3 regions of the Hyphomicrobium sp. GJ21 genome follow, and region 3 is predicted to be linked to each of the others. Evidence: riboswitches for the same ligand, from Rfam matches in the RefSeq annotation. Region 3 holds a riboswitch; each other region holds the start of a gene.

Region 1 (5,786 bases), 960 kb from region 3:
AAGTAGAACTCCGTCGTTCCGTTCGGGAGTTTGTCGAGAAACTGGAGAACGCGCGTTTCGGTCATCGCGCCGCTGTCGTTCAGACCGAAGACGCGATCGTTGACGCCGAGGCCTGCAGCGCGCACGCGTCGCCGCAGAAGCCGCGATTGCGCGTAGAAGAACACCCATCCGGACAAGCGGTCGCGAAAACGATCCGACGTTGCCGTGTAGGACGGAAACAGAGGCTCGACCGGAATGCGTACGGGCGGGTTGCCGAAATCCTTGGCGAGCCTGGCGATGATTTTCGAGATCGCCGGATGCATGTGGAAATGCTGGTGGCCGTTGATGTGGTCCATCGTGAGGCCGGTCTTGCGGAAGGCATCGAACTGCGCCGTGATCTCGGCTTCGGCTTGGCGGCGAAGATCTTTCGAGAAGAACAGCGCGGTTCCGAATTTGACAGGGTCTGTCGAAAAGCGTCCGTCCTGTCCGACGAGGCCCGGCACTTCGGTCGGCGGAAGAACGGGGCAGCTGTCGACGAGCGTGAGATGAATTCCGACGCCGAGATGCGGCAGCTTGCGCGCGCGTTCAACGGCGTCGTCGCGGGCCGGTGCTCCCATCATCAGACTGGCCGCTGTCAGGATGCCATGCTGATGCGCCAGATCGACGGCTTCATTGACCGGCAGCGAGAGGCCGAAGTCGTCGGCCGTCACAATGAGTTTCTTCAAAGCCGCTCCTCGAAAACGAGACGCTCGTGGATTCGAGACGCGTTTTACGACTGCGGACGCCGCTCTGCCAACTCGGGCTTTTCAGCGCTTGGCAGGCTTTTTCGCCTTGGGCGGCGGATCGATGACGTTACGGCACGCCTCGCTCAGCCGATCGCGCTTGCGGTTGAGACAGGCGACAATCCGGTCTTCGTTCGGAATTTCAAAGAAGCAGAGGCTCAGGACGTCGCCTGTGCACGCGGCCTGTTCGTCGGCGGTGCCGCTGTGGGCGTGGCCGAGACTCGCGGTTGCGGCGAATGCCACGGTCGCGAATCCAGCCGCGAGAACCCAACTTGTCGCTTTCATCAGAGGTCCCACAATTGCCGCGAGAAGCGTGAATGCCTCATCGCATTTGTAAGATGCTCAATTGACCGGCGCGTGGCGGTGAAACTGTGGCGGTTTTCTGCAAAACGACGATGAAAACCGGTGCGATCGGCGCCGTGCGTTTCGCATGGCGCGCGTTAACCACGCTTAAGGCGTCGTTCCGGGCGGCGGCGGATTGGACGTCGCCTGCGGTTCGGCTGCCGCGCCTTCACGAACTTCGCAAAGCGTCGGTGTATCGAGCGACGTCTTGTTCATGAACGCCCAGTTGGCGAACGCGAGGTAACAGACGGCGACGGACTGCTTGTTCTGCAGCGTCACGATCACGGTATCTGTTCTAACCGACTCGGTGGCGCGCTTGGCGACCTCGAGCGGGACGACCGTGACCGTTTTAATTTCGTAGTCTTTGGCGATCAGAGCCGAAAAGGACGACTGCATCGGCGGCGCGTCCTGCGCGCTGACGGCAAATGAGCCCAAACAGAAAGCGGCAACGAGCAGAGTTCCGAGCCTGGCGCTGCGCATGCGATCCTCTCTTTGTTCTCAATGTGATCCCGTGACTTGCGTACTACGCCGGCGCGGCCGTCTCAACACTGAACGCGCGTAAGCTGCGGCGGGCTGGGGACAAAGGGTGAGAAACTCAGTTTCCTGCCGCGGGCGTGGGATAGAAAATCGCGACGGGCATCGCAAAGGCAGGCAACGCCAGACTTGCGGGAATTTCTTCGCCCGTTTTGAGAAATTCCGGGAGCAAATGAGTATGCGCGCCGGAAGCGGACTTCTGATCCGGTCTCGGAATGGGCGTGTAAACTTCGATACGTACCGCCGCCGATTCGACGACGCGGTGCGGGCTTGCGGCGATGACGTCCGGTCCGATATCGGCCATGAGATCGGACCAGGGCCGGCCGATCTGGCTTGCGAGGCGTTCGGCGAGCGCGCTGTCGCCGGTACGTACGCAGAAGCGCGCATTCTTGCGGCCGATGCCGAAGTCGAACAGGCGGTCGCTCCGATGCGCGGTGCTTATCGCGTCGGTATCGGCTCCGAGATCCTGAATGGTCGTGTGTTCCGTCATGTTTGCGCGCGCGCGCGGCATGGCGAGCACGATCGGTCCGCCGTCGGTAAAGGCAAAGGCGCGAAGCCGTTCGTTGATGCGCAGACGAAATGTGGAATCGTCGGCGCGCGCGATCATCGATCCGTCGCCTGTGTCGATGCCGATACGGCGATCCGGTGTGCACGGAAACTCGGCGACGGCGCCAGGGACGCCGGTGACCCATGTGCCCTGCCGCTCGGAAATCTGTTCGCAGGTCCAGATTGCGATTTCAGCGGGCGTCCAGGGCAGGAGGTGCACGCGGATCGCAAGATTGGCGAGGCGCTCCGGCAGCTGACGCCAGACGTCATCGCGCCGGTCGTCGTCCATTGCCATCCAGTCGGCGATTTCGCCGCCTGTACGCGCGCAACCAATACAAAAGCCGGTAGCGGGATCGAGTTTACAGATGCCTACGCAAGGCGAGTGCCGTGCCAAATCGACTGCCCTAATATGATGATAGCCGTAAATGTTTCGGGCCGCCTTGCGAGCGGCCCGATCATATCGCTCGTCAGTATGCCGTTCGCGTCTGGCTTCGTTCGACCATAGCGCCGAGAGCAAGCCCAATCGTCGCCCAGAGGATGCCCTGGATCGCGAACGAGGCAGTGCGGAATTTCCAGAGGAGATCGGCCGGGAAGTCGTTCGGGACTTCGTTGAGGGTCGGAAGCGCGTAGCCGGCAATCGTGACCAGCACGATGTACGTCAGCACGCCCGCGATCGTCGCGTTCCACGAGCCCAGGCTTGAAGAGAGCGCGCGTCCGAGAGTTACGGCAACGGCCAGGGCTGCCGCGGAAAACACCATCATCGTGAAGTAGAGCTGCGTGCGATAGGCGATGGTGTCCTCGGCGCCCACGGCTGGCGGGTTCGCCGGGTACTTGAGATAGGGCACAACGTAGAGCGCTAGAAATCCGACCGCAGCGATGACGATGGCCGTCGTTCGCGGCGGGAACTTCAGCAGCCTGCCGCTCGCGAACGCGAAGGCGAGTGCGACAAGTCCGCCCAAAGCGGTGCCGAACATCGCGATGCCCGTGAGCAGTCCCAACCCTGCCTGAACTTCGCGGCTGACGAGTTCAGGTTCTTCCGCCGCTGCAGCAGCGCCGTTGGCACTGGCCTGATGTTCAGCGGCGGCGTGCGATTCTTCGAATGCAATCGCGCGATCGACCTGCGGCTCGCCCACGATCTTCGCGAAACCGAATGCCAGAAGCGCAGCAAAAAGGCCCGCGAGCATGCCGCGGAGCAACAATTGTCCCATGATTTTATCTCGCGTCTGATCAGTGGCAGGGGAAGCCGAGAAGGTGGCGACCGTCGTGAACGAATTCGTGCACGTACATGCCATTGAAGATCGCCATCGCGCCTTCCTCGACGCCGATGAAATACATCGCGAGAAGGAACAGCAGTCCGCCGAAGATTGCCCAGGGCAGAATCTCACGGACCGGAATGGGTGTTGCAACGGTGTCTTGGATGACGGAAGAATATGCCATTAAGGGGCCTCCTTGGGATTGCGCGTCCCGATCAAGCGTTGGCCCATCACAAGAGGGTCTGACTTTCGGCTGGAGCTTTGCGGCATCCTCCGATCACAGTGGCGCGACCGTTCCGGAATTTCACCGGTTTCCTACCCATGACGTGCGAAGGTCCACCATAGGTTGATCCGAGCCTTTGTCAATGTAAAGCAACGCCCATGATCCAGCGGCTGACGCTCATTTCCCATGCTCCGACGGCTGCGACGCGTGCGGCGGCCTTCCCCTTGGATGAGGGCATCGACGAGAAGGCGCGGCGCGATACATCCGCGCTTTCCGGCGATTTGCCGCAGTTCTTAAACGCCTGGACCAGCCCGGCGCGGCGAGCGGTCGAAACGGCGGCGGCGCTCAATGTCGATGCTAAGATCGAGCCTCTCATTCGGGACATGGACCTTGGTCGATGGTCGGGGCGGACGTTCGCCGACGTCGAAGCGTCGGAGCCGGAGGCGATGGTCGGCTGGCTCACGGATACGGCAGCGAGCCCGCACGGCGGCGAGTCGGTCGAGGCGCTTCTGGCGCGCGTCGCGAACTGGTTGAGGGCGGCGCCGGAGAGCCAGGGACGGAGCGTCGCCGTTACACATCCCGCTGTCATCCGCGCGGCCGTCGTCGTCGCGCTCGAAGCGAACCCGGTATCGTTCTGGCGGGTCGACATCGCGCCGCTCGGCGTTGTTGAGCTTGGCTCGAACGGCAAGCGTTGGACGCTGAAGTCGCTGAACGGTTGATGACGCGAATTCTCGCTAGCGGAACACGCGGGCAGCGACAGCGCGTGCGAGGAGATGCGGCTTGATGTTGCCGCTCGTCACGCCGCGGGGCGAGGAAAAGATGTAGCGCAGCACGCTCATCTTGGCTTTGTCGGTTGTCTCGAACTGCAGGCCGAAACCTGTTTGCGTCGTTCGCCGGATGTGGGCTTCGAGCGAGATGTCGGCGAAGCTGATCTTCACCGGTGTTCCGACTGGAACCGGTAGATCGCCAATCAGATGCATGCCGCTGACGGAAAGATCGGACGCGAAATAATCGCGCTGCTCGCCGTTGAAGGCAAGCTTCACGGGAACGCGCACGTCGAAGCGGTCTCCCGTACGGCGCTGTTGCTGCTCGGTGCAGACGTAGCAACACAACGTCAGAAGGACGAGATTGTACCAGCTCCAGAAAAACGCGATCGCGCTCGACTCGGCGAGCGGCCGGCTTTGATCGAAGATGAAGGCATTGGCGATGCCGAATGCGGTCAGGAACAGCAGCGCTCCGAAGATGCGCAGAAGCGGCCACTGGATGAATTGCTTGCTGCGGTCGCCGCCTTTTGCCGTCACTTTGAATTTCTGACCGTTGGGGCGCAGCAATCCGGACCAGACGGATTTCAGAACTTCGGAAGCGCAGAGCATCTGATAGAGATCGGTCATCAGAGGCAGCACGCGCCCTTCCGTCAGCCAGACATAGATGGCGGATTGGACGACGATGAAGGGCGCCAGATACCAGATCGCGTCGATGACGTTGGCGTGCACGGCCTGGATATCGAGAATGAGATATAGCGCCGGCACGATGATGCCGAGCACGCGGAAGAGATGCGTCGCCGACCAATGAAGGAAGGTCTCGCAGAGCATGATGCGATCGACGAACGGCAGGCCGTTGCCCCATTTCAGCGGGCCGCTATGGCCCCGGCAGATCTGCACGAAGCCGAGGGACCAGCGCGCGCGCTGGGTGGTGTATTCGGCGAGCCCTTCGGGCGCGAGGCCGAGAGACAGGATCTCGTTCAGATAAACGGTGCGGAAGCCTTTTTCCCTCAGCCGCAGAGAGACGAGATAGTCCTCGGTCACGGAGTCGGTCGGAAAGCCGCCGATGCTCTGCAAGGCGTCGAAGCGAATGACGGACGACGTTCCGCAGCAGAAGGCGGCGTTCCAGGCATCCTTAGAGGCCATGACGATGTCGAAGAAGAAGCGCTGCTCGTCCGGCCAGACTTTCGTTACCGCGAGATTGCTTTGGATCGGATCGGGGTTGAAAAAGTGCTGCGGCGTCTGCACCACGCCGACATCGGGGCCGAGTGCCAGCGAAACGGCGCGCGTCAGGAAATCCGGCAACGGAATAAAGTCGGCATCGAGAATGGAGATGAAATCCGGTTTCTCGTCGAGCGCCGCAAGG
Region 2 (5,786 bases), 1.2 Mb from region 3:
GAGCTTCCGAAGGCGTTCTAGGTTTGCGTGACGCCGATTGCTCTCGGACGTTCCGTTCAGGTGCGCCTGCTTCGGCCGTTACGTCTGTTGCTCCCGTTTCGTCGCCGGCGCCGCGCTCGCTTTCGAGCGCACCACGCACGAGATCGAGACCTTCCGGCTGCACAGCGCTGTTGCTGATCTCAGTTGCAGCCGGAACGGTATGCGGTTCGTCCGCCTCGAACTCCTGCGCCTGCGAAGCTTGCGCGGCGGCACTCTCCTTGATTTCACCGACCGTCTCGTCCACCGACGACGCCGATACCGCGGCTGCCGATTGCGCAGCGCTGACGGCTTCCAGCACATCACTTTGAAGCGACGCCACACTGATCGCTTCGGTCGGCTGCTCGATCGCGCCTGGCTTTTGCTTCGTCAGATAAAGAAATGTCGCCAGGACCGAGCCGTGAAATAGCAGTGACAACAGAATACCGCCGCCGAGCGTGATCACGCGCATGACCCCGCCCGATGCTCCGGAACTCGGACGTTCAGCGCCTCGAATTGCGCGCGTCATCGTTGCATCGGCAGCGTCAATGACTGACGCCCGCCCTAAAGCCTGCGCCTGCACTGTCGATGTCCTCGGGCTCTCGTCCAAGCCACGTCTTTGCGATGGCGCGCCAAGTCTCAAGCCGCGCCCATTGCGGTTCGTCGGAAAGACTGTCGTCTTCGTTGATGAAGGGGTTCGGAAAAAAGATCGAGAGCATCGGCTCATTCTTGCCGTTCGCCATCTCGAAGCCCCACGTCACCGGCTTTCCGTCGCGACCGTAGCCGCGAAAGATGCGCGCCATCGAGGGGCGCCGATGCGCACGAAGTTCAGCGCTGACCGGAAACCGTTCCGAGCCCTTGTTCTCTCCGATGCAGAGGTGAAAGTGGCCGCCGTGCCCGAACATGATCGTCAGATAGCCGTCGCGCAGCGAAATTCGCGTTGGAGCACTGATGCAGCGAAGCTCGTACGCCGCGCCTTGCACGAGTGGACCAAAGCACAGCCCTTGCCAATAATTCTCAAACACATCGCTCAGGAAGGATTCGAGATAGGCTTCCTCGAGCGGCAACTCCCAATATTCCCTGCTGAGCGTTCCGTCGTCTTTCCGATCGACTGACGTCGGCTCGGGTCCAACGAGAGAGAGCGGACGGCTCTTGTCATGGATCTGTGCTGACATTTCCAACGCTCCCTACTGCCAAACATTCGTATTCAAAGAAGGAAGGCTCATGCGGGTTAAGCATGAGCCTTCCTGCGCTTCAGTCGCTGGGCAATGCCATGGTCAGGCCGCCATAAACCGAAGCGCCGGGAGTTCCGTAATCCAGGACCGTTTGATAGTTCTCGTTGAGAAGGTTCTCGCCGCGCACATACGCCTTCCATCCAGGAGCAAATTCGTAGGAAGCCTTGGCGCCGATGAGCACGTAGTCGTTGAGCGCGACGATGCCCCGCGCATCAAAGGAATCGTCGACAACATCGGCGACGTACTGTGCCGTGACGTTCAACGCGACCTTATCCATCGGAACGACGTTGACACCTGCAGCAAACGAATGCCGCGGAATACGAACCAAGCGCTTGTCTTTCGCATCCGTCGCGTCTGTGTAGGTATAGCCGCCGGTCAGAGACAGCCAGCTGGTGAGCACGGCCGTCCCCGAAACCTCGACGCCGTTGCGATGCACGACGCCGGGAATGTTGTAATAACCGGTAGGCCTCCAGTTGATCAGATTGTCCGTATCGAGTTCGAAATACGTGACGTCGAACTTATAACGGCCCTTGTCGAAGCCCTGCTCGACGCCTGCGTCCCAACCGAAACTCGTCTCGGGCTGAAGAGCCGTGCTCCCGTAGTAAGGATCGTAAAGCTCGTAGAGGCTCGGAGCACGAAAGCCGGTGCCGACGCTGCTATGAAGTTTTGTCTCGGTTCCCGGAATGAGATACGCGCCGGTTATGCGATAGGTATCAAAGGTTCCAAAGGTGCTGTGATCGTCGATACGGCCACCGCCGGTCAGAAACAGCCCCTGAATGGGCTCCATCATCAACTGCGCGTAATACCCATTGAGATCCATCGTCTCTCGATGCGGATTGCTGTTGGTTGAAGCTCCAGTTCGCTCCCAGTCGGCGCCCGCAAGCAACGAGAGCGAGTCGTTGAACTTGAAAACGCCCTTGTATTCGCCCTTGATGCGATCACCGTCATACCATCCACCGCGCGTCTTATCGTTGAATGTCTCGCGCTTGACGTTCATGCCCTGGATGGCGAGCGTGTTCTGAAACGCGCCGTTGAGCAATGAAAATTCAGTGCCGACGCGACCAGCCTGCTGCGTCGTCGTCCCGTTATCGAGCGTGTCGCCGAACGTATAGGTTGGCGGCGGATAACCGTCATAACTGTATTTCGCATCAAGCGCGCGGGCGGCGAAAAACACTTTCCACGACGGCGTCAGAAAATACTCGCCGCGGCCGGAGAACGTTAGATTGCGATAGCCATCGTCTTCGCGTCCGTAGGCGTAGGCCGAAAAGCCATCCGTTCCGACGCCCTGAATCGTCGCCGAAATATTGCTGCCGTTCGCCGCCGCGTAACCAGCCGTGTAGGCCCCGTTGACGGTGCTGTACTGGCCGCCTTCGATATTGCCCTGCTGAAAGAAACCGGGCTTCTGCGCGGCCTTTGTTTCAATGGTAATCACGCCGCCGACGGCGTCGCCACCGTAGAGCGTGCTTTGCGAACCCTTCAAAACCTCGATGCGTGAAACGTCGCCGACGAGAAGATGCTCGAACGAGACAGCCGTCTGCGGCGCCGACGGATCGGATATATCCATGCCATCGACAAGCACTTTGACGTATCTCGAAGAAGCCCCGCGAATGTAGATGCCTGACGTCGTTCCTGGCGGACCGTTCTGAGTGAAATTTACCCCCGGAAGCGTGGCGAGGTAGTCCTTCACGTACGTCTGGCCGCGGCTCTCAATGTCCTTCTGGGTGATGATTTCCACGCTCGAGCCGACTTTGGACGCATCCATCGGCGTTTGGTTTGCCGAATAGATCGTCACGCCTTCCAGCTCGGTCACCTGCGCGGACGCCGATACGGCATAGCTGGCGACGCCGGCGATCGCACTCGCGGAAAAAAGAACCGACTTGAGCGCATGGCTCGCGGTTTTTCCCGACGCATTCAACGACATGTATGTTCCCCCGTCTCAAATAAGTGACGGGAGCTTCAGCAGAAGTGGCGCATTTCACAGCACAACACCAAGCGTGCGCAAATTCGCAGGACGCGAAGCGCAGTTATCCTTGACGCATCAAGGCGTGCTCAATGTTTTTGCTAGTTCGTGATCATGTCTCTTGCCAGCCCTGACGCTGCTCCCGATCGGTTGCACATCAGCCGCCACTCCGGCATTCCGTTCCTGCAGGCGTCCCGCACTGAGGATGGGCGACTTGTGTCGGCAGGTCTCCTGGCTCACGGCTCGAACGTCTGTCTCCTGCCTTCCCAATTTTCCGATGCGGAATATCAGTGGCGTAATGCGGAAACGACTTGCCGTTTACAGTTGCGGGCGCAGCCACGGCATCGACTTACGTCTCACCGTGTTCCCTCTTAGCTCGTACCGGCTTGCACCGATCAGAGCACCGTCACAGCACGCATTCCATACAGCGTTCACGCAGCAGTCAACGAAATTATTCTTAGACAACGCCAACCGCGACAACGTCGACAAATCGGCAACACCGCGATTGGTGGCAAAGCCTTCAATTCGCGGCCGGCGCAAACCTATGGATGATTAAGCATGGCCGCCGACGAACGCACCAAAATTGCAGACGGATTGAAATTCACCCTACCATGTAGTAGGTAGGCGCACGGTTTTGCTCGCCGGAACCGGCACAAATACTCTTCTGAGCTACGTCCAGAATGCCCACCAACGCGCAGATACCCTCATCGCAGGGTCTTTCATAAGGAGTTGAGCATGTCCCTCATGGATTGGTCGAACTATCGCGGCGCTCTGATGGGCCGCATCGGAGAACTCGGAAAGCTCTCGCCCGATTCCGTCGGAGGATACATGATGGCCAGCGGCGCGGGCGCGAAGACCAATCACTTGGACGAGAAAACACGGCAATTGATTTCGCTCGCCGTTGCTGTAACGACGCGATGCGACGGTTGCATCTCGGTGCATTCGCAGAAAGCCGTCGAGAGCGGCGCAACCACGGAAGAGGTCGCCGAAGCACTTGGCGTCGCAATCGCTATGAACGCAGGTGCTGCCCTCGTGTATTCGGCCCGCGCGCTGGACGCAGTCGACGCGGCTTCAAAGAAATAAAGCGCCGGAAGCCTGAAGATTTGGCGGGAAGTCCGCCAAATCATCGGACCCTGAGCTTGCCAAACTCGGAACCCGTACTCTGACGCGGAAAGGTTCGCCTTTCACGCACTTTCAGTTGCCCACGCGGTACTGGTGGTACGGCGAGATCACGCATTCGTTCGACCGCATTGATGGCGTCGATAATGGATGGAAAAATGATCTTGCCGTAATCGGTCAGTGCTACGCTGCGCGTCGTACGTTCAAATATGCGTTGACCGAGACTGGCTTCGAGACGCGCAATCCCGCTCGAAAGTGCGGGCTGAGAGACTTTGCATCGCTGCGCGGCGGCAAGAAACGATCCTTCCTCAGCAAGCGCCTGAACATATCGCAGCTGCCGAAAATTCATGAAATCAACCTGAGCTGATCATTTTTCTATCCCCGGAAAAGCGCGGGATTGAGCTCAGTAAAATATCGAAGCGACGCTCGAAAACCAGAACATTCTTCGCTTGGATCTGATCTATAGGAAAATGGAATAATTTGTATTGGGAAACAAAATTTAACTTCCTCCCGCCGTCCCAGTAGCTTCGGTCACGTATGTCAAAATGAAAACCGGCTGCAACCGCAGCCGCGGAGGAGGAAACGAAGTGAGGAAGCTACTTAAATCGAGCGTTTGCGCATTGGCCCTGTTCGTCGTCGGGCCGACGCTGACGATCGCGGACGAAACCTGCAACTCGCCATACACGTCGGCGCTGATTAAGGGCCAAGAAGACTTTCTCCACGTTTGGACACTTGGAGAAGTCGGTATCGGCGACGAATCCGACAAGCTCGTGACGATCGACGTGCAGCCGAATTCCCCGACCTTCGGAAAGGTCGTCAACTCCTTGTCGGTCGGCGGACGCGGCGAGGCGCATCACACTGGCTTTACTGACGATCGCCGCTTCCTTTGGGCCGGCCGTCTGGACGACAACAAGATTTTCATCTTCGATCTCATCGATCCGTCGAAGCCGAAAATCGTAAAGACGATCACCGACTTTGCTGAAAAGACCGGCTTCGTCGGCCCGCACACGTTCTATGCAACGGCCGGCCGCATGATGATCCAGGCGCTTTCGAATCCGAATTCGCACGACGGCCAGACCGGCATCGCCGTTTACAACAACGCCGGCGAACTGATCTCCACGCACAAGATGCCGCTCGAGAACGGCGGCGACGGCTATGGGTATGACATCGGCATCAACCCGGCCCAGAACGTCATGCTGACGTCGAGCTTCACGGGCTGGACGAACTACATGATGGACATGGGTCAGCTGATCAAAGATCCCGAGGCCATGAAGCGCTTCGGCACGTCGATGGTCATGTGGGACTACAAGTCGATGAAGCCCATCAAGACCATGAACGTCCCGGGCGCACCGCTCGAGATCCGCTGGTCGCTGAAGCCGGAAGACAACTGGGCAATCACCGCGACCGCGCTGACCTCGAAGCTCTGGGTTGTCAAGAAAGACGACAAGGGTGAGTGG
Region 3 (5,786 bases):
GCGTCCGTCTGGGGCGCACCCCATGCCGACGTGACCAAATCGCGAAAGCCTTGCGGCAAGTTTTGAAATGCGGTCTTGTAGTCTTCGAGCGGCCAGCGGATTTGATTTGTCTCGGCGAGGCTTTCGACCACGTCCCGTGCCGATCGTGGCGCGTCGGTTATGCCATAGCCATCGTTCAGCAAGCGCGAGAGGATGCGCTGCGTGCTTTCAAAGCCGTCAAGTCCGACGGCGTGCGCAATCTGGTCCGGCCGTCCGGGATAGGTCGACAGAAGCAAGCCGACGCGGCGCGCGCTCCGGGGCATTGCACGGAGATGCACCCATGCGGCTGCGAGGTCCGTGACGTGCGCGATGCCATGATCATAGGGCGCATGCTTCAGAAGCGAGACGCCCGTGTCGTTGACAGTCTCGTCGGGCTCCTTGAACGAGACGACCCCGGCGAACAGCCGACCATCGAGTTCGGGCAGCACGACATGCATCGCCAGATCAGATGCGCTGGCGCCACGTTGCGAGCGGTCCCACAGCGTCCGCGACGCATTCGTCAGTGCAACCTGCAAGATCGGACAGTCGGCGGCGTCGAGCGGTGACGTGTGATCGCCGTCGCGCGCGGCAAAGGCCGTGGCGTTGATGATGACGTCGGGTGTGATGTTCATCAGTTCGTTTCGGAGCCAGTCGGCGGCATCCGGCGCCTTGAGGCTCGGAACGAACATCGCCGTCACCGCGAGCCCGCGTTGCTCCAAGGCATCGGCAATCGCATCGATGGGCGCAACGTCGCCTGCCAGCAGATGCGATCGATAGAAGACGATAACGGCGGAGCCGCGTGCGAACCTTTGCGGGCTTTCGCGATAGACGCCGTAAGCGGGTATCGCGCGAACGCGCGGCAAAGCCTCGGTGCTGCCACCGGCACGCGCCAATACGGAGGTGAGCGCCGCACGCGTATTCTCGATGCCGCCTTCGTCGAGCAGAGCTTCGAGATTGGCCAAGTCATCGGCGGGAAGTGTCGAGAGCGCCGCGAGACGCAAGTCCGGCCGTCCGTCGCCGGGAACGATCGCCAACGCGATGCCAAGCTCGCGGCAGCGCTTGCTCAGTTGCTCGCCGCCGTAGCGCCAATAGTCGAGGCCGCCGAGCAACCGCACGAGAACGGCCTTCGAACCATTCACCGTCGCGTCGATGAAAAGATCGACGGACATCGGATGGCGAAGCGCGCTTAAGTTGACGACGCGCAAGCTTGGCCGCTGTGCTTCGGGCACGTCGCGGAATGCGGCGGCGGCCATCGCCAAATCCGAATCCGAAAATGAGAGAACCAGAATGTCCGCGGGCGAGAGCCCGAGGTCCTGCACGGCGGCAGCCTCGTCAAGCTCTCGTGCCTCGCGGACAACGATGTGCATCAGCTCTCGCCTGTCAGCGTGCGAACGATGGCGTCGCGGTCGAGACCCTTTTGTCCGATGACGACGAGGCGGCCGACGCGCGCTTCATCGGGATGCCAGGCGCGCTCGTAACGCGTATCGACGCGCTCGCCGACGCCTTGCAGCAGCAGCCGCATCGGTTTGCCGCCGATCGCCGCGTAGCCTTTGACGCGCAGAACGTCGTGGGCGTTGGCGACGGCCTTGGCGCGCGATGCGAGATCGTCCGGTGTTGCGACTTCCGGCACGTCGACGATGAAGGTTTCGAAGTCGTCGTGATCGTGCTCGGCTTCATTGTCGTGATGCGAGGGACGCGCCGCGAGGTCGTCCTCGGCGGCAGCCGACAATCCGAGGAGGACGCCCGCAGGCACCTGCCCTTCGCGCGCGGCGACGATTTTGATGGCGCGCGGAATGCTGCGCTTGATTTCGTCCGACAGCGTTTTGACGTCGTCGTCCGACAACAAGTCGGCCTTGTTCAGCACAACGAGATCCGCGCAGAGCAGCTGATCCTCGTACACTTCTTCCAACGGGTTTTCGTGGTCGACTGAAGGGTCGGCTGCTCGCTGCGCCGCGACCTTCTCCGGATCGTCGACGAAGCGGCCTGCCTTGACGGCCGGTCCATCGACGACCGTCACCACGCCATCGACGGTTACGCGATTGCGGATATCGGGCCACTCGAATGCCTTGACCAGCGGCTTCGGTAGCGCGAGGCCCGACGTTTCGATGATGATGTGCTCGGGCGCGGGCTGGCGCGACAGCAGCGCTTCGAGCGTCGGAATGAAGTCGTCGGCGACGGTGCAGCAGATGCAGCCGTTGGTCAGCTCGACGATGTTTTCTTCCGGACAGTTCTTGATGCCGCACGAACGCAGGATCGTGCCATCAACGCCGACGTCGCCGAACTCGTTGACGATCAGCGCGAGGCGGCGGCCTTCGGCAGTTTCAATGGCGTGACGGACAAGCGTGGTTTTGCCTGCGCCGAGAAAACCCGTAACGATGGTGACTGGAACTTTACGTGCGGACATTCAGTGCTCCCGATGCAAACTTTCAAACTGAGAACGGCGGCGCATGCGCGAGGCCGCGCGGCGACTTCAGATTTCGCCGCCTAGGGGAGCGCACCGAATGGCGCGCGACATGCTGTGTGCTGCATCTTAACCTTTCCGCGCCCCGCCGGCGCCGGTTCGAGTTGGGTATCCGACGGCAGGTTTCCTGGCTCGCGGGTCGCGGCATCTGGCAACCTTCCCGGGATGTCCCAGTGGTACTTTTGCCATGTGCTCGCCGCTTACAGTTGCGGGGGCAGCTGCGGAGTTCAACCGCATTCCCTTCGAAACCCTCTTGCGAGGGACCATCCGCCCAATCGATAAGTGACCCCCCGTGCTTCGTCAATCGCCCAACGCGCCCTACACATCGATCGAAAGGCCATTATGTCCGATGCCATCCTGCCGCCTTTAACCCTTGTGCTCGGAGGCGCGCGGTCCGGCAAAAGCTCGTATGCGGAAGGGCTGATCTCGGCGTTGCCGCGGCCGTGGGCGTATGTGGCAACGGCGGAAGCGTTCGACGAGGAAATGCGTCAGCGCATTGCGCATCATCAGGCGCGGCGCGGACCGGATTGGGTTCAATACGAGACCCCGCTAGACATCGCTGCGACGCTTGCGGGAGAGGCCGCCGATCAGCCGTGCCTCGTCGATTGCCTGACGCTTTGGCTCTCGAACCTCATGCACGCCGAGCGGGATATCGCGCGCGAAACAAGCACGCTCGTCGAGGCGCTTTCGAAACGGTCCGCACCCTGTATCATGGTCTCGAACGAGGTCGGGCTCGGCATCGTGCCGGACAATGCTCTGGCGCGACGGTTTCGCGATGAAGCCGGATGGCTCAATCAGCGCATCGCAGCGGTTGCGGATTGCGTCGTCTTCGTTGCCGCCGGGCTACCGATGACTTTGAAAGGTTGATGATGAGCACTCCAGAAACATCCACGGACGATGCGGAACGTCACAAGTCGAAAATGGCGAAGCGCAAGGCCGTGCAAGACGCCGAGGTCGCGAGCAAGACGATCGAGAAGGGCGTACTGCTCGTGCACACTGGCCCCGGCAAGGGAAAGTCGACGGCGGCGTTCGGGCTCGCGCTTCGCGCGCTTGGCCACGGCTGGCGGATCGGCGTCGTGCAGTTCATCAAGGGCGCGTGGCAGACCGGCGAACGCGATGCGCTGATGCGTTTCGGCGATCAGGTTTCCTGGCACACGATGGGCGAGGGCTTCACCTGGGAGACGCAGGACCGTGAGCGCGACATTGCTGCCGCGACGCGTGCGTTTGCAAAGGCTCGTGAGTTGATGGCCGATCCGACGATCCGTCTGTTGATCCTCGACGAATTGAACATCGCGCTCCGCTACGATTACCTGCCGATCGACGAGGTTATCGCGGCGTTGCGTGACCGGCGCAGCGATCTGCATGTCGTCGTCACGGGACGGAATGTAAAGCCGGAGCTTATCGCGCTTGCCGATGGCGTCACCGACATGGGAGCCGTCAAGCATCACTTCGCGGCGGGCATCAAGGCGCAGGAAGGCATCGAGTTTTAGTGGGTCGATATCTTGCGCGTATCGATGGGTCTCTATTCGAATACGACCGCTGGCCGGCCGCGTGGTGCTTCACCCCACCCCTAACCCCTCCCCGTTAAAAGGAGGGGAATTAGTGGAGAAAACCCAAGGTGCGAGTGCCTGTGACGCTCTCTAGATGTTGAGAAAAGACATGGCCGCGCGGGCGTTGATGTTTTCGGGGACGGGGTCGGATGTCGGCAAGTCGCTGATCGTGGCCGGGCTCTGTCGCCTGTTCGCTAATCGCGGCGTGCGCGTCGTACCGTTCAAGCCGCAGAACATGTCGAACAACGCGGCGGTAACAGCAGACGGCGGCGAGATCGGCCGCGCACAGGCACTGCAGGCGCGCGCCGCACGCGTCGCGGCTTCCGTACATATGAATCCCGTGCTGCTGAAACCGCAGAGCGAGATCGGCGCACAGATCATCGTGCAGGGACGCATGGCCGGATCGGCGGCTGCGCGCGATTTCCAAGCGAAGAAGCGCGATCTGTTGCCGGCCGTGCTGGAAAGTTTCGCGCATCTCAAGGCGGACGCCGATCTCGTGCTTATCGAAGGCGCGGGCAGCGCGTCGGAAATCAATCTGCGCGCCAACGATATTGCCAACATCGGGTTCGCGCGAGCGGCGGACGTTCCAGTCGTGTTGATCGGCGATATCGACCGGGGCGGTGTCATCGCAAGCCTCGTCGGCACGAAGCATGTGCTCGACGTTGACGACGCGGCGATGATCCGCGGCTTTATCGTGAACAAAATGCGCGGCGACGCTTCGCTGTTCGCGGATGGCATGACGGCGATTGCGCGACTGACGAATTGGGCCCCGCTTGGCCTCGTTCCCTATTTCGACGAAGCGCGTAAGCTTCCGGCCGAGGACGCGCTTGGGCTGCGCGATCTGTTGAAGTCGGGTTCGCCCGCGCGCAACGGAAAGCTGACGATTGCCGTGCCGATGCTGCCGCGTATCTCGAACTTCGACGATCTCGATCCGCTCAGGAACGAGCCAGATGTCAGCGTTGAGATGATCGAACGCGGTCGCGCCATTCCGGCGAATGCCGATCTCATTCTGCTGCCAGGCTCGAAATCGACGATCGACGATCTGGCAGCGCTACGTGCGGAAGGCTGGGACATCGATATCAAAGCGCACGTTCGGCGCGGCGGACGCGTGCTCGGGCTATGCGGCGGCTATCAGATGCTCGGCACGTCGATTTCCGATCCGCACGGCATTGAAGGCCCGGCGCGTCGCGTCGAGGGGATTGGACTGCTCGATGTCGAGACAACGCTTGGGCCGGAGAAACGACTGGCGAACGTCGAAGGTACGCTCCGCGCGAGTGGCGCTCCGTTCTCGGGCTACGAGATGCACGTCGGAGAGACGACCGGCGCTGATCTCGAGCGGCCGTTCCTGACGTTTTCGGACGGGCGAAACGACGGCGCAGTCTCGCAAGACGGACGCGTGGCTGGTTGCTACGTCCACGGACTGTTTTCATCCGATGCCGCGCGGGCGGCGTTTCTTTCGGAGCTTGGCGTGCGTGCGACGGGCGAAAGCTACGAGGCGACCGTCGATCGGGTTCTCGATCGCCTTGCGGATCATCTCGCGAAGCACATCGATATCGATCAGCTTCTCAAGCTTGCAAAATAAGCACGATCGCTGAAAGACCTGCGATCATCAGCCCCCACGCGACGACCGCAAGGCGCAATGCGCGATCGATGTCGTCCGCCGTCGCCTCGCGCCGTCCGTCGCCCATATAGGCATCATCGACGTGCGTCGCGCCGTAGGTCTTCGGGCCGTTGAGCTTGAGGCCAAGTGCGCCCGC

Evidence for each region. A riboswitch is a leader RNA that binds a small molecule or an ion and turns the genes downstream of it on or off. The one in region 3 is predicted to bind cobalamin.
Region 1: linked by a shared signal. The riboswitch ahead of HYPGJ_RS11095 (CbtB-domain containing protein) and the one ahead of cobW (cobalamin biosynthesis protein CobW) in region 3 are both predicted to bind cobalamin.
Region 2: linked by a shared signal. The riboswitch ahead of HYPGJ_RS09890 (TonB-dependent receptor) and the one ahead of cobW (cobalamin biosynthesis protein CobW) in region 3 are both predicted to bind cobalamin.

What each region holds. Positions count from the first base shown of each region.
Region 1 is NZ_CDHO01000003.1:578,089-583,874, reverse strand. Features, by position in the region: gene hpnK (hopanoid biosynthesis-associated protein HpnK) at 1-704, opposite strand, end outside; gene HYPGJ_RS11115 (hypothetical protein) at 786-1,046, opposite strand; gene HYPGJ_RS11110 (hypothetical protein) at 1,212-1,583, opposite strand; gene HYPGJ_RS11105 (DUF1289 domain-containing protein) at 1,699-2,577, opposite strand; gene HYPGJ_RS11100 (CbtA family protein) at 2,651-3,391, opposite strand; gene HYPGJ_RS11095 (CbtB-domain containing protein) at 3,411-3,620, opposite strand; cobalamin riboswitch at 3,657-3,792, opposite strand; gene HYPGJ_RS11090 (histidine phosphatase family protein) at 3,818-4,378, shown strand; gene HYPGJ_RS11085 (glycosyltransferase) at 4,394-5,786, opposite strand, start outside.
Region 2 is NZ_CDHO01000003.1:328,499-334,284, forward strand. Features, by position in the region: gene HYPGJ_RS18415 (TonB family protein) at 1-544, opposite strand, end outside; gene HYPGJ_RS09885 (hypothetical protein) at 561-1,190, opposite strand; gene HYPGJ_RS09890 (TonB-dependent receptor) at 1,270-3,171, opposite strand; cobalamin riboswitch at 3,414-3,633, opposite strand; gene HYPGJ_RS09895 (carboxymuconolactone decarboxylase family protein) at 3,946-4,293, shown strand; gene HYPGJ_RS18770 (LysR family transcriptional regulator) at 4,334-4,678, opposite strand; gene HYPGJ_RS09905 (selenium-binding protein SBP56-related protein) at 4,917-5,786, shown strand, end outside.
Region 3 is NZ_CDHO01000003.1:1,542,409-1,548,194, reverse strand. Features, by position in the region: gene cobN (cobaltochelatase subunit CobN) at 1-1,385, opposite strand, end outside; gene cobW (cobalamin biosynthesis protein CobW) at 1,385-2,422, opposite strand; cobalamin riboswitch at 2,579-2,762, opposite strand; gene cobU (bifunctional adenosylcobinamide kinase/adenosylcobinamide-phosphate guanylyltransferase) at 2,822-3,346, shown strand; gene cobO (cob(I)yrinic acid a,c-diamide adenosyltransferase) at 3,349-3,969, shown strand; gene HYPGJ_RS15730 (cobyric acid synthase) at 4,139-5,611, shown strand; gene cbiB (adenosylcobinamide-phosphate synthase CbiB) at 5,595-5,786, opposite strand, start outside.